DNA from 4 places in the Bacillus altaicus genome. Region 3 is predicted to be linked to each of the others. Evidence: riboswitches for the same ligand, from Rfam matches in the RefSeq annotation. Region 3 holds a riboswitch; each other region holds the start of a gene.
What was found. A riboswitch is a leader RNA that binds a small molecule or an ion and turns the genes downstream of it on or off. The one in region 3 is predicted to bind S-adenosylmethionine.
Positions count from the first base shown of each region.

Region 1: it holds a riboswitch for S-adenosylmethionine, as region 3 does, so the genes downstream of both, ACE38F_RS07670 (bifunctional homocysteine S-methyltransferase/methylenetetrahydrofolate reductase) here and ACE38F_RS00565 (peptide ABC transporter substrate-binding protein) in region 3, are expected to answer to the same signal.
Region 2: it holds a riboswitch for S-adenosylmethionine, as region 3 does, so the genes downstream of both, ACE38F_RS26185 (methionine ABC transporter ATP-binding protein) here and ACE38F_RS00565 (peptide ABC transporter substrate-binding protein) in region 3, are expected to answer to the same signal.
Region 4: it holds a riboswitch for S-adenosylmethionine, as region 3 does, so the genes downstream of both, ACE38F_RS15145 (ECF-type riboflavin transporter substrate-binding protein) here and ACE38F_RS00565 (peptide ABC transporter substrate-binding protein) in region 3, are expected to answer to the same signal.

Region 1 is NZ_CM143394.1:1,462,461-1,466,011, forward strand. Features, by position in the region: gene metC (cystathionine beta-lyase) at 1-349, opposite strand, end outside; gene metI (cystathionine gamma-synthase/O-acetylhomoserine thiolyase) at 346-1,458, opposite strand; SAM riboswitch class I at 1,548-1,661, opposite strand; SAM riboswitch class I at 1,865-1,974, shown strand; gene ACE38F_RS07670 (bifunctional homocysteine S-methyltransferase/methylenetetrahydrofolate reductase) at 2,045-3,551, shown strand, end outside.
Region 2 is NZ_CM143394.1:5,087,948-5,091,498, forward strand. Features, by position in the region: gene ACE38F_RS26175 (MetQ/NlpA family ABC transporter substrate-binding protein) at 1-560, opposite strand, end outside; gene ACE38F_RS26180 (methionine ABC transporter permease) at 581-1,246, opposite strand; gene ACE38F_RS26185 (methionine ABC transporter ATP-binding protein) at 1,236-2,255, opposite strand; SAM riboswitch class I at 2,379-2,484, opposite strand; gene ACE38F_RS26190 (cysteine hydrolase family protein) at 2,727-3,272, shown strand.
Region 3 is NZ_CM143394.1:108,372-111,922, reverse strand. Features, by position in the region: gene ACE38F_RS00565 (peptide ABC transporter substrate-binding protein) at 1-1,347, opposite strand, end outside; SAM riboswitch class I at 1,481-1,585, opposite strand; gene ACE38F_RS00560 (aldo/keto reductase) at 1,736-2,569, opposite strand; gene proC (pyrroline-5-carboxylate reductase) at 2,571-3,374, opposite strand.
Region 4 is NZ_CM143394.1:2,889,493-2,893,043, forward strand. Features, by position in the region: gene ACE38F_RS15135 (peptidoglycan D,D-transpeptidase FtsI family protein) at 1-633, shown strand, start outside; gene ACE38F_RS15140 (aspartate/glutamate racemase family protein) at 1,039-1,743, opposite strand; SAM riboswitch class I at 1,894-2,009, shown strand; gene ACE38F_RS15145 (ECF-type riboflavin transporter substrate-binding protein) at 2,149-2,697, shown strand; gene ACE38F_RS15150 (ABC transporter ATP-binding protein) at 2,708-3,551, shown strand, end outside.

The DNA.
Region 1 (3,551 bases), 1.4 Mb from region 3:
AAACACCATAACGGGAGAGAACTTCAGTAACAATTCGATAAGTGCCTCCATATACATCTTCTGAAATAAGAACATGGTCACCTTGTGAAAGAAGGAGAAATGCAGTAGAAATGGCTGCAATGCCTGATGCAAAGGCAAATCCTTTTGTCCCGCCTTCTAATAAAGCAATGATATCTTCAAGAGCTTCACGTGTTGGATTTCCAGATCTACTATAGTCATACTTTCCGAAAGCATCTACATCGAACTGATGAAATGTTGATGTGTTATAGATGGGAACGTTAACAGCTCCTGTGTGTGAGTCATGCTTGTATTGATTATGCAGTAAAAGCGTATCTATGGAATAGCTCATATTTTTACACCTTCTTTTACAAGTTTAATTGCTTGCTTTAAGTCTTGAATTAAATCATTGCTATTTTCGATGCCGACTGAAAAACGGAGAAGACGATTACACACACCGCGTGCTGTTCGAATATCTTCTGGAATATCGGCATGAGTTTGCGTTGCTGGATAAGTCATTAAACTTTCGACGCCGCCAAGACTTTCAGCAAATGTAATTAAGGATAAAGATTGTAAGAAAGGATTAATCCAAGTTTCATCTTGAAGGCGAAATGAAATCATACCACCTCTTCCTGGATAAAATACATCTGTCACACCATCTTCATCATTTAAATAAGCAACAATTGCATGAGCATTTTCTTCATGCTGTTTCATGCGGAGTGCTAAAGTTTTCATCCCTCGAATTAATAGCCATGAATCAAACGGGCTTAAGACAGCACCAGAGGCATTATGATAATGAGCAAGCTCCTCGCAAAGAGATTTCCCTTTCGCAACGACAAGTCCGCTTAGTACATCGTTATGTCCGCCTAAATATTTAGTTGCGCTATGAAGGACGATGTTTGCACCTTCTGTTAATGGTTGCTGTATATAAGGTGTATAGAACGTGTTATCTACAATAAGAAGTAGTCCGTGCCTTTTCGCTACACTTGCTACACTTACGATATCAGTTACTTGCATTAATGGATTAGTCGGTGTTTCTATGAAAATAGCCTTCGTTTGAGATGTGATTGCTTGCTCAATTTGTTTAATAGATTGTGTATCTACGTATCTACATCGAATATTCCACTTGTCTTCATGTTCGGAAAATAGACGATATGTTCCTCCGTATAAGTCTTCGGATACGATAAGCTCATCTCCGGAACGGAATAGTGAAAGGACAAGGAGAACAGCCGCCATTCCTGAACTACAGGCATACCCTTGTTCACCGCTTTCTAAGTCTGCAATTGCCTGTTCTAAAAGACCGCGAGTCGGATTTCCAGTTCTTGAATAGTCAAAGCCAGTAGATTTACCAATTCCTTCGTGACGATAAGCAGTTGAGAAATAAACAGGTGGATTAACAGTTCCTGTTGTAGCTTCGCTACGGTTCCCGATTTGTGCTAGTTTTGTTTCGATTGTTGACATGTGAAAATTCCCCCTTTTTAAAGTGAACGACTAAGTGAAAATAAAAAAAGCCTTCTAAGAAGAAGGCTTTCGGATTGAATAGAGTCTTCTTCTCATCTGTCAAATCTTTAACAATTTGCTGGAATTAGCACCTTATTAACGAATGAATGTTAATGGTTGCTGAGGCGTCATAGGGCCAGTCCCTCTACCTCTCTAGATAAGAATGTGCGTATGAAATTTTTATTATGTTTTTAACTTTACAACAAAAGATAATTGAATTGCAACTTTATTTTAAATAATTTTTATTTTTCCGCAAGTGTCATTGACTTTTATTTTAGTGCATGCTAAATTTATAAAAAATTAACAAACATTGTTAAAAGGGGAACGTATTTCCTTTTAGCTACATAAATAAAATAATAAAGACAAACTCTTATTGAGAGCGGTGGAGGGAAAGGCCCTGTGAAACCCAGCAACCTTCAAACTAAATGTTTGAAACGGTGCTAAAACCTGCAAAACGTGTGTTTTGCATAATAAGAGGAGGAACAATTATGTCCCCCTCTTCAAAGTGAAGAGGGGGTTTTTATATTGATAGAAATGAGGGAGATTCGTGAAATTACTAGATTTATTATCAAAAGGAATTGTAATAGGTGATGGTGCGGTTGGAACGTTATTACATTCACATGGTTTACAAAGTAGTTTTGAAGAATTGAATTTGTCTGATCCGGACTTAATTATATCGATCCATAAACAATATGTAGCTGCTGGAGCGGATGTTATTCAAACGAATACGTATGGTGCGAATGAAGCGAAACTCCGCATGTATGGTCTAGAAAATCAAGTTGTCCAAATTAATAAAGCGGCAGTGAATATTGCGAAAGCATCAGTAACAGAGCGGAATGCAATTTTAGGGACAATTGGAGGTATGAAACATATTGGTGCTGTTACAACGACTGATATAGAGCGAGAATTTATGTTACTTGAGCAGGCAGGTGCTTTACTAGAAGAACAGGTTGATGGATTACTATTAGAAACTTTTTATGATGAATTTGAATTATTGCATGCCGTTAAAGTATTGCGTAAACAAACGAATATTCCGATTGTTGCTCAGTTAGCGTTACATGAGGCAGGTACGACTCAAAATGGGAATGATGTCAATGAAGTATTAAAACAGCTTTTGGATTACGGTGCCAATGTTGTTGGATTGAACTGTCAACTAGGGCCACTTCATATGACGGAAGCTTTCAAGATGATATCGATTCCTCAAAATGGCTATTTATCAGCATATCCGAATGCAGGTCTCCCGAATTATGTGGAAGGGCGTTACGTATATGAGGGAAGTCCAGCGTATTTTGAAGAGATGACACCAAACTTTATTGAACAAGGTATTCGTTTATTAGGTGGTTGTTGTGGTACTACCCCGGAACATATTGAAGGAATGAAACGTGCTATCGCAAATGTTGCACCTGTAATAGCAAAGGAGACGATTCAAAGGCCTAAAGTGGTCCATACACAGGAGAAGCGTTCGAGAGCTCATGTCACTCTCGCAGAAAAGGCAAAGAAACAAACGACAGTTGTAGTGGAATTAGATCCACCGAAAACGTTAGACACGCAGCGATTTTTTGAAGGGGCAAGAGCACTGAAAAGGGCTGGAGCGGATGCTATTACCCTAGCAGATAATTCATTAGCATCTCCTCGCGTTTCGAATATGGCTATGGGTGCATTATTAACGAAGCATGATATTCCAGTATTGACGCACTTAACGTGTAGAGACCATAACGTCATTGGACTACAGTCTCACTTGCTTGGATTATCAGCATTAGGTATGGAGGAAGTGCTAGCTTTAACTGGTGATCCAGCGCGCGTTGGTGATTTTCCAGGTGCAACTTCTGTATATGATTTGTCATCTATAGAGCTAATTAAAATGATTAAAGAGATGAACGACGGTCGCTCTATTTTAGGGAAATCAATTGGTCCGGCAACAAGATTTTCTGTCGGAGGGGCATTCAATCCTCATGTAAGGCATTTAAAAGCAGCGGTAAAGCGAATGGAACGAAAAATTGATGCTGGAGCAGAATATTTCTTAACTCAGCCAATTTATGATGTAGCTTTAATTA
Region 2 (3,551 bases), 140 kb from region 3:
GTTTGCTGTGCGATAACCGGTGTAATCTTTAGCTTCTTCGGATTTTCAGCAATGCCGCTTGGATCCCCAAATAGACCAAAATCTTTCTTAAGCTTTAATAATCCAGCTGCATCAAGAAGTTTTAATGCACGTGCTTGGTTCGTTGGATCATTTGGAATAGCAATTTCTGAACCATCTGGGATTTCATTTGCTTTCTTATATTTTTCAGAGTATAAGCCCATCGGTGCAATTTGTGTTGTACCAACAGCTGTAATATCTAATCTATGCTCCTTTTTAAATTGCTCTAAGAAAGCAATGTGCTGGAATGAGTTTAGTTCAATATCTCCATCAGCTAACGCTTTATTTGGCGTTGTATAATCAGAGAACTCAATCAGTTTAACTTTAATCCCTTCTTTTTCAGCTTTTTCCTTTACAATTTCCCAAGCGTTTCCATCCGTTCCAGTTACACCAATGCGAACTACTTTCTCTTTAGCTCCTGCACCTGTGTCTCCACCTGAGCAGCCGCTTAAGGCTGTAATTCCTACGATCGCTGATAATGCAAATGCTAAAATTTTCTTCATTTTCTTTTCCCCTCTTCCTTTTATGATCTGCGTAAAAAGACTTTCGCAAAGTAGTTCCCTAAATTTTGAGCTATCTGTACGAGAATGATAAGTAAAACAACCGTTACGAACATCACTGACGTATCAAAACGTTGATAACCATATGTCATCGCTAAGTCACCAAGACCGCCACCACCGACAAGCCCAGCAACTGCTGAAAATTCAATTAAACCAACTGTCATAAACGTTACACCTAAGATTAATGGTGCTAACGCTTCTGGCACGAGGATTTCAAAAACAATTCTAATTGGTGAAGCACCCATTGCTTGCGCTGCTTCAATTACCCCTTTCGGAACAGAAACAAGATTTGTTTCAACCATTCTAGCAATACCAATTGATGCAACTAACGTCATTGGGAAGATTGCTGCCGCTGTTCCAATCGTTGTTCCAATAACACTTCTTGTTAGTGGGCTTAAAGCTACTAAAAAGATAATGAATGGAACCGGACGAATTGTATTAATTATGATATTAAGAATAGAAAAGACCCATTTATTTTCTAAAAAGTTTCCTTTTCTCGTTACATATAAAAGCAAACCTAGAGGTATACCAAGAATTGTAGCGAATATAAGGGTTACAATTACCATTAAGAGGGTATCCCCCGTCGCATCTAATATGCGAGGCCAAAATATACTCCAATCAACTCGCATGAGCTTCTACCTCCTTCAGCTGCACTTGCAGTCTTAGATGTTGTAATGCTTTTTGAATTTCTTTCTGTTCACCTTGTAGTTCTACAAGAAGATTTCCAAATAGCACATTTTGGAGTTCAATAATATTTCCGTAAAGAACATTTACATCGACGTTATAGTTTTTCGCAATATATGATAGTACAGGCTGCCCTGTCTCTTCCCCAGTAAAAGTCAGGCGATAAATCTGACCTCCGTTTTGAATTTTCGCTAGAACACTTTCTGGTAAGTGATCATTAATAACAGAGCGTACAAAATTTTGAGTTGTCTTTGTTTTTGGTTGTGTGAAAACGTCAAACAGTTTTCCTTCTTCAATTACTTTTCCTTTTTCCATAACAGCTACACGGTGACAAATTTCTTTCACAACGTGCATTTCATGTGTAATAAGTAGAATCGTTAAATTGTACTCTCTATTTACTTTCTTTAATAAATTTAAAATTTCTGTTGTTGTTTCCGGATCTAAAGCTGATGTTGCCTCATCACATATGAGAATATCCGGTGATGTCGCAAGTGCTCTTGCAATCCCAACGCGCTGCTTTTGTCCACCTGATAACTGTTCTGGATAATAGTTCGCTTTATCTTCTAAACCAACAAACTTTAGTAGTTCATTCACTCTTTCTTTTATCTCATTCTTCGGCAATTTCGCTAACCTTAATGGATAAGCAATGTTCCCAAACACTGTTCTTGAATTAAATAGATTAAAGCTTTGAAAAATCATCCCAATTCTTTGTCTTAGTTTCCGTAACTCTTTCGCCGATAATGATGTAATATCTTTATCGTCTATTGAAATTGTTCCTGCAGTTGGTCGTTCTAACATATTTACTAAACGTAATAACGTACTCTTTCCAGCACCACTAAATCCGATAATGCCAAAAATTTCGCCCTTTTCAACTGACAGCGTTACATCCTCCACCGCATGAACAGATTGCCCACCTGATTCATATACTTTACTTACATTGTTAAAAGAAATCATTTTCTTCCCTCCTATATGCTGTAAAACTTGAAGTAGAGCTTTCGAGGTAAAATAAAAAGTGCTCTCCTTCTTATCACTTGTAAAAGATAAGAAGGAGAGCACTTATATGTACTCGTTCACATCTTCTCATCTTCCAAGCCTACTTTAAGCTTGCTGGAGTTAGCACGGTATTAAAAAACCCGTTGCTGAGGTATCGTAGGGCCAGTCCCTCCACCTCTCTGGATAAGAGTGTATCGATTTAATTGTCGTTTAATTAATTCTCATTATAGAACTCAGAATAATAAGAGTCAATATATTTTTTAGAAAAATATTAATTATTCCTCTATTAAAATTTTCAAATAAAAAAATCACAATACAATAGTAATTTTTATAGTTATGTAACATCCTCCTCACTCATACTTTTAAAGAGGAGAATCTTCTCTACTAATTGAATAACAGTATTTCAATATGAATTCGGAGGAAGATAAATATATGAAAACAGCCCTTTTGCTCGTCGATATTCAAAATGATTATTTTCCAAATGGCAAGATGGAATTACGTAATCCCGTAGAAGCAAGTGAATATGCTGATCAGCTACTACAACATTTTAGAATTAGAAACGAACCTATTTTTCATATCCAACATGTAGCTATAAAGGATAGTGCTACTTTTTTCCTACCCAATACAGAAGGTGTCCATATTCACGAAAATGTCCGTCCACTTAGAGAGGAATCCGTTATCCTTAAACATTATCCAAATAGCTTCCGAGAAACTGATCTTCTAGAACGATTACAACGTTCAGGAATTGAGCACGTCGTAATCTGCGGGATGATGACCCATATGTGTATTGATGCTACGGTAAGGGCTGCTTTTGATTTTGGCCTTCACTGTACCGTAATACACGATGCTTGTGCTACAAAAGATCTTTCATTTAAGAATGCTACTATACCAGCTGTTTATATTCATAATACAATTTTGGCGAGTTTAAATGGAGTATACGCAAATATAATGAGTACAGAAGAGTTTTTAGCGACCTAAAAAAACACCCCTTTCAGTTAGCAAAACCGAAAGGAGTGTTCTCTTGTCAAACCATAGATTTTCTTTCAAATTGTATTATACAGGAAATCCTCAAAATGAATACTAAAAAATATGACTAATAAGTCAATTTTTCTCGCTGTTTTGTTTCTATTTTCATGTTTATCCCGATATTAATAGGGTTTAACTAATTCTAAAGAATACATAGTAATATTTGGTAACTATTTCTCGATTTAAATTAACTAGCTTCTATATATAGAGAATTTCTCAAAAAAAGAGATC
Region 3 (3,551 bases):
AGCAAAGTCAGGACTCCAACCGTCAATTCCAATTTCGTAGTCACCTTTTAATAAGAGTGAAACTTGCTGCTTACGCGGTTGAGGTTTTATATTTACTGTTAAGCCGTCTAAATTTTTTTCTAGTTGTCCTTTTAAGAATTCACCAGTTTTCTTTTCAAGGTCACCATCACTGGTTAATAATTCTAATGTGATTTTTTCAGATCCAAGTTCTTGTTTTGCCTTTTTCCATAATTCTTGTGCAGATTTTGTATCGATTTTTGTTAAATCGCCGTTTGCAGTACGGAAGTCTGTTCCGTCAGGTCCTTTTGCAAAGTTTTTTGGAACGAGACTATTAGCTGGTGTAGAGCCATCGTTTAATAACGTATTTACAAAGGATTTTCGGTCAATTGTCTGAGCAATCGCTTGGCGTGCAGAGACATTTTGAAGTACTTTGTTTTGTTGGTTCATACGTAAAAATTGTACGCCTACATTTGGACGTTCTTTAAAGTTCCCATCTTTTTTATACTTATCAACGAAATCAGACGTTAATTTTATACGGTCTAATTGTTTTGATTCAAATAAATTTACTTCCGTTGATTTCTCTTTTACAACGTTGAAATTGATTTCTTCGAGTTTGACATTATCTTTATCCCAATAGGTAGGGTTTTTCTTAAATTTAAAGCTTTGTTCATGCTTCCAATCGTTTAGTGTGAAAGCTCCGTTGTATAAGATTTTATTATCTTCTAAAGCGTACTTATCACCTTGTGCTTTAAAGAATTCCTCGTTGATTGGTAGAAATGTTGGGAACGCCGTTAAGCTAATAAAATACGGAACAGGACGCTCTAATTCTACTTCAAACGTATGGTCATCAACTGCTTTTACACCAAGTTGATCGGCTGGAAGCTCTTTACTATTAATTTTTTTAGCGTTTTTAATATCAAAGAATAAAAAAGCATATTCAGAGGCTGTTGCTGGATCAACAGCTCTTTGCCAAGCGAAGACAAAATCTTTCGCTGTTACAGGTGTGCCGTTCGACCATTTTGAATCTCGTAAATGGAATGTGTATTTCGTTTTATCGCCACTCACTTCATGAGATTTTGCAGCGCCAGGAACAGGTTTATTACCTTCGCCAAGATTGTATAAACCTTCAAATACGTTTCTCATTACTTGACCAGAATCAGTATCTGTAGCACGAGCCGTATCCATTGTTCGAATCTCAGTAGGTGAAGATAAGTTTAAAACTTGCTTACTAGGTGCCTCATCTTTTGCATTTGCTCCGCTTGCTTCGTTTTTATAACTACCGCAACCAGCTAATAAAATACTTACTCCTACAACTGATGCAATACCGGGTACAAACTTCTTTTTCATTTGATTTTCCTCCTAAATAGTTAATAAGATTGGATGATGATGAGGGAATGAAAAACAAAAATCCCTCTTTTCGTATTGAGAAAGAGGGATTTTTACGTACAAGTTATGCACCCGTATATAAACGAAGTCCCTCATTCTATCTTTCAAGCATAAAGCTTGCAGGAAGTGGCACAGTATTCAAAATGAACCTGTTGCCGAGGTTTCAAAGGGCCAGTCCCTCCACCTCTCTTGATACAATGAGTAAATGAATTTTATTAATTTTTGCGTTTCTTTGATAATTCAAAATCTTACACCTTAGATAATGAAGTGTCAATCAAATGGAATATAGTTTAAATTTTCAGTTTTATTTAAAATAAAAAAACCACTGCATATGGCAGTGGTTTCCCTACTAGAAGTTAAAGTTATCTGGATCTGGACCAACGCGATGATTTTCATTTAAAGCTTGAATTGCTTTCATATCCTCCGAGCTTAATTCAAAGTCGAAGATGTTCGCATTTTCAATAATGCGGTGTTCTTTAATAGACTTAGGGATTGTTACAACTTCATTTTGCAGATCCCAACGTAAAATAACTTGTGCAGTTGATTTATTATGTTTTGCAGCAATTTCTTGTAGTGTTGGATTATCCAGTAGCTGCCCTTGCATTAATGGTGACCAAGCCTCAAGCTGGATGTTATGTTCTTTACAGAAAGCATGTAATTCTTCTTGTGCTAAGCGAGGGTGGTATTCCACTTGGTTGACCATTGGCTTGATTTCAGCAATTTCAAATACGTCTTGTAAGTGGTGAATGTGGAAATTACTCACACCGATAGCACGAACACGACCATCTTTATAAAGCTGCTCTAAAGCTTTCCATGATTCATTGTATTTTCCTTTTACAGGCCAATGTACTAAGTATAGATCTAAATATTCTAGACCTAATTTTTCTAATGTAGTTTCAAATGCTTGCAATGTTGACTCGTAACCTTGATCACTATTCCACACTTTTGAAGTGATGAACAACTCTTTACGAGGAATACCAGATTCTTGAATTGCCTGTCCAACGCCTTCTTCGTTTTTATATATCGCAGCAGTATCGATACTACGGTATCCATTTTTTATAGCTGCTTTTACAGAATCAATTACTTCTGTACCATCTTCTACTTTAAAAACACCTAAGCCGAACCAAGGCATTTTTACGCCGTTATGTAATGTTGTATAGTCGTTTAAACTTGTTAAAGTCATATTAATTCCCCCTAGCTTTTTTATTGGTTGCTTCCACTGCTTGTTGAATGACTTCTGAAAAATTATTTTCATATAGAACTTTTAAGCCTTCAGCCGTTGAACCTCCTGGTGTTGTTACTTGTTCGCGGAGCATAGCTGGATCCTGATTTTGCTGAAGCATAGCGGCAGAGCCAGCAATCATTTGAATGACAAGGTGTTTTGCTGTTTCCTCATCAATACCATAGCTTTTCGTTGCTTCAATTAAACCTTCAGCAAAGTGATAGAGAAAAGCAGGTGCACTACCAGTAACTGCGGTAAGTTGGTGAACTTCTTCTTCGGTACAAAACTGTGAGGTACCGATACCCTTTAAAAGAAGTTGTAACGTTTCTTGATGTGTTTCATCTACAGAATGTCCCGTCGTATATAAGGAGATAGACTTTCCGATTTCAGCAGCTGTATTTGGCATAATCCAAGCAACAGGTGTCCCTTGGGGAAGCCTTTCTTCTAGATAAGATGGTCCGATTCCGGCAGCAACTGTCACGACAAATTGATTAGTTAGAAGAGGGGATAGATCCGCTAATAGCTGTTCATGTGCGACAGGCGGCATTGCTAAAACGATTGTATCTACAGATTTAATATGCTGCTTCCAATCAGTTGTAATCGATAGATCATATTGAGTTTGTAATTGCGTTAGTTTTTCTCTGTTGCTTCGGTTGGAAACAATAATTTCTTCGATGTATTCTTTACTTGTTGTAAGTAGTCCAGCAAATATGGCTTCTGCCATACGACCGGCACCAATAAATAAAATTCGATGTTTATTAGGCATATCCTTTATTCCTTTCTGATGAGAATATGTTATAAAAAACGATACCATTTTTAAGAGAATTTTGTAAAAAGAAACGGCTTATAGTGGAGGGAATACAATTGGATAAAAAGGAGTATGAAGATTATTATACTTGAAAAATAGTTATAATTAAAAATCCCTGAAGCATTTATGCTTCAG
Region 4 (3,551 bases), 2.3 Mb from region 3:
CCGAATGAAACAGCTGGACAAATTGGTAAAAAAGATAATCAACCTGGTTTCTTACTAGACTATTCGATTGGTCAGTATGATACGTATACACCACTTCAGCTTGTACAGTATATTTCGACTATCGCAAACGGCGGTTATCGAATGAAACCACAAATTGTTCAAGAGATTAGAGAACAAACCGTTCAAAAGGATGAAATCGGTAAAGTGGTGCATGCCATAGAACCCGTTGTTTTAAATAGAATTGATATGAAAGAAGAATATATCAATCAAGTAAAAGAAGGATTTAGAAGAGTATTCCAAGAAGGTGATGGAACGGGGGTAAGGGCGTTCCAAAAAGCACCATATAAACCAGCTGGCAAAACTGGAACTGCACAGACCGTATACGGTGGAGAAAGTGATATTGGGAGAAATGAAAAAGGTGATCGTAGAGAATGCTATAATTTAACATTAGCAGGATATGCGCCATATGATGATCCAGAAGTAGCATTTTCAGTTGTTGTGCCATGGGTTATAAATGATAAGTCGGGTATTAACTCTGATATTGGAAAAGATGTTTTAGATGCCTATTTCGAATTGAAAAATAAGCGATTAAATGGTGAGGCTACAATAGTAGATAATTCAACAGAGGGTTAAAACACATGAAACATCTCTAGTATTTAAATGGAATAGAGACGTTTTTAAATACACCCCGAACTTATGGATGAATGGTAAAGTAGAAATAGTTTATTATCCATTTGATCAAATAAAAAGAATAAAGTAATTTAGTTCAAGAGTATTCTATTAAGTATTCACCTTTTATATATAAATGCATATATTGATAGCATAGGACAAGCAAAAAAGCTTGTACCTTACCTCACTGAACACTCCTTATCACAGCTAGGCATCTACTTTTGTAGATGCCTTTTTTTATTTTGATGCTTGATAATTATTTATCCCGCTATTTGGGGCAGTAAAACTCCCGCCTCAAAATTCAGCTGTAAAGCAAAGAAGTTAGGTGGGAGATCAACTGCTCGTGAAAATCCGATTGGTGAGGGCTGATTAAAGTTTCACTTTTAAATTGTTATCCGCAAATTGTACAGCTGTATTCGCATGTATATAAGCAGTATCAAAAACAGGAACCGATAGATCTCTTTGTGAAATGAGCAAAGGAATTTCTGTACAGCCAAGTAGTATTCCTTCAGCGCCGTTTTTTATTAATTTATTTGTGATTTGTAATAGCCTTTCTTTTGATGTTTCTAAAATAATCCCTCTACTGAGTTCTTGTAAAATGACATGATGGATGAAAGTTCTATCTTCTTCATTTGGGATAATTGTCTCAATGTTGTAATTTGCTAGTCTTGATTTATAGAAGTCTTGTTCCATCGTTTGTTTTGTTCCTAAAAGTCCGATACAATTAATATTATATTCTATTACTTTTTTAGCACTTACATCTCCAATATGGAGGAGCGGTATTGATATTGCCTTTTCTACTTCTTCAGCAAATAGATGTACAGTATTGGAACACATCAGTAAACATTCAGCTCCAGAGCCTTCCACCTTTTTTGCTACTGTGACTAATTCATTTTTCACTTCTTCATATTGATGGTTTTGCAATAATGTAGTTACCTCCCCAAAGTCCATGCTATATAAAACAAGCTTCGCATTTTGATCATATTTAGAGAGAGTAAGTGTATTAATGTGTTTATAGTACAACGATGTTGATTCCCAACTTAGTCCGCCAATTAAGCCAATTACTTTCATCATGCATTCCTCCCGTAACAATTTTGAATTTATTATTTCATAATTCCGATAAGAATACAATGATTTAAATGAACTATTTATCGAAAAATAAAAATAGTAAGAAAAGTATTGAAATTATTTATTGTTAGTGCCATAATACAGATTACAAATACATACTTATCCAGAGAGGTAGAGGGAACGGCCCTATGAAACCTCAGCAACCCCTATGTAATCACATAGGAAGGTGCTAATTCCGCAGAGGACACTATGTGTCTTTTGAAAGATAAGGGGATTCTTGTACGTGAAAGAAAATGACCTCTTATTTAAGAGGTCATTTTTTGTTGTATAGAAAGGAAGTGTCGATGCATAATTCATTTTCAAAATAAATATAGAGTATTAAAAGTTGAATAATACGAGAGGGGAATTGTAATGAACAAATTAACGACAAAGCTAGTAGTAGCTATTGGAATTGGAGCAGCTTTATACGGGGTATTAGGGCTTTGGGGATTTTCAATCGCACCGAATACATTTATTAAACCCGCATTGGCTATTTTAACAGTTTTTGGAGCGTTATTTGGTCCGGTAGCAGGACTTTTAATAGGACTCATCGGTCATACCGTTACAGATACGATCGCTGGTTGGGGTATTTGGTGGGGATGGGTTATTAGTTCAGGTATTATTGGTTTTGCAATGGGACTCATACAAAAAAGAGTTGGTTTTAGTGTAAAACATGGAACGTATAATAACCGTGATATTTCTTGTTTTGCAATTGCAGGGTTAATTGGTATTGTCATTGCTATTATATTTGCTGGAGCATTCGATATTATTGTGATGGGAGAACCGTTTGACAAAATAGTTATACAGGTACTAGGCGCAACAATTGCAGACGTTATCGTATTTTTAGTTCTTGGCTTACCAATCACGATCGGTCTAGCGAAATCAAATAAGAAACATACACATTTAAAAATTGAAAAGTAGGGATGAATACATGCAACCAATTATTTCTTTTGAACAATTTACCTTTCAATATAGGCATGCCACGCAGCCTACTTTAAAAGATATTACATTTCAAATATATCCTGGGGAAAAGGTACTTATCGCTGGACGAAGTGGTTCAGGTAAGTCAACATTAGCTCATTGTATAAATGGGCTAATCCCATTTTCTTACGAAGGGATAAGTACCGGTAACATTTTAATAGCTGGAAAGGATCCGAGAAAAGGTAGTGTTTTTGAACAGAGTAAACACGTAGGGACAATATTACAAGATCAAGATTCACAATTTATAGGCCTTACTGTCGAAGAGGATGTAGCATTTGCATTAGAAAATGATTGTGTAAATCAAATAAAAATGAAAAAGCTTGTTACGGATTCTTTAAAAAAGGTAAACATGCAGGACTTTCATACACAAAGTCCACATGAATTATCAGGAGGTCAAAAACAGACAGTCTCTCTTGCAGGTCTGCTAACGATAAATGCAGATATATTATTATTTGATGAACCGTTAGCTAATTTAGATCCTGCATGTAGCTTGAATACAATAGAACTCATTAAAAATATACATGAGAAATATAATAAAACAATTGTAATTATTGAACATCGAATAGAAGAAATTTTAAACCTTGATTTAGATAAAATTATTTTAATAGATGAGGGAGAAGTTATTGCCATTGGTTCACCGGATAGTATTTTAAATTCTAATATATTACCAAATATCGGACTAAGAGAACCTATTTATATAGAGGCGCTAAAGAAATTAAATTTTGACAGTAATAATGTTAGGGTATTTCCAATTGAAAATCTTCGTAATGCAGGCGTTCATAGCTTATTAAAGA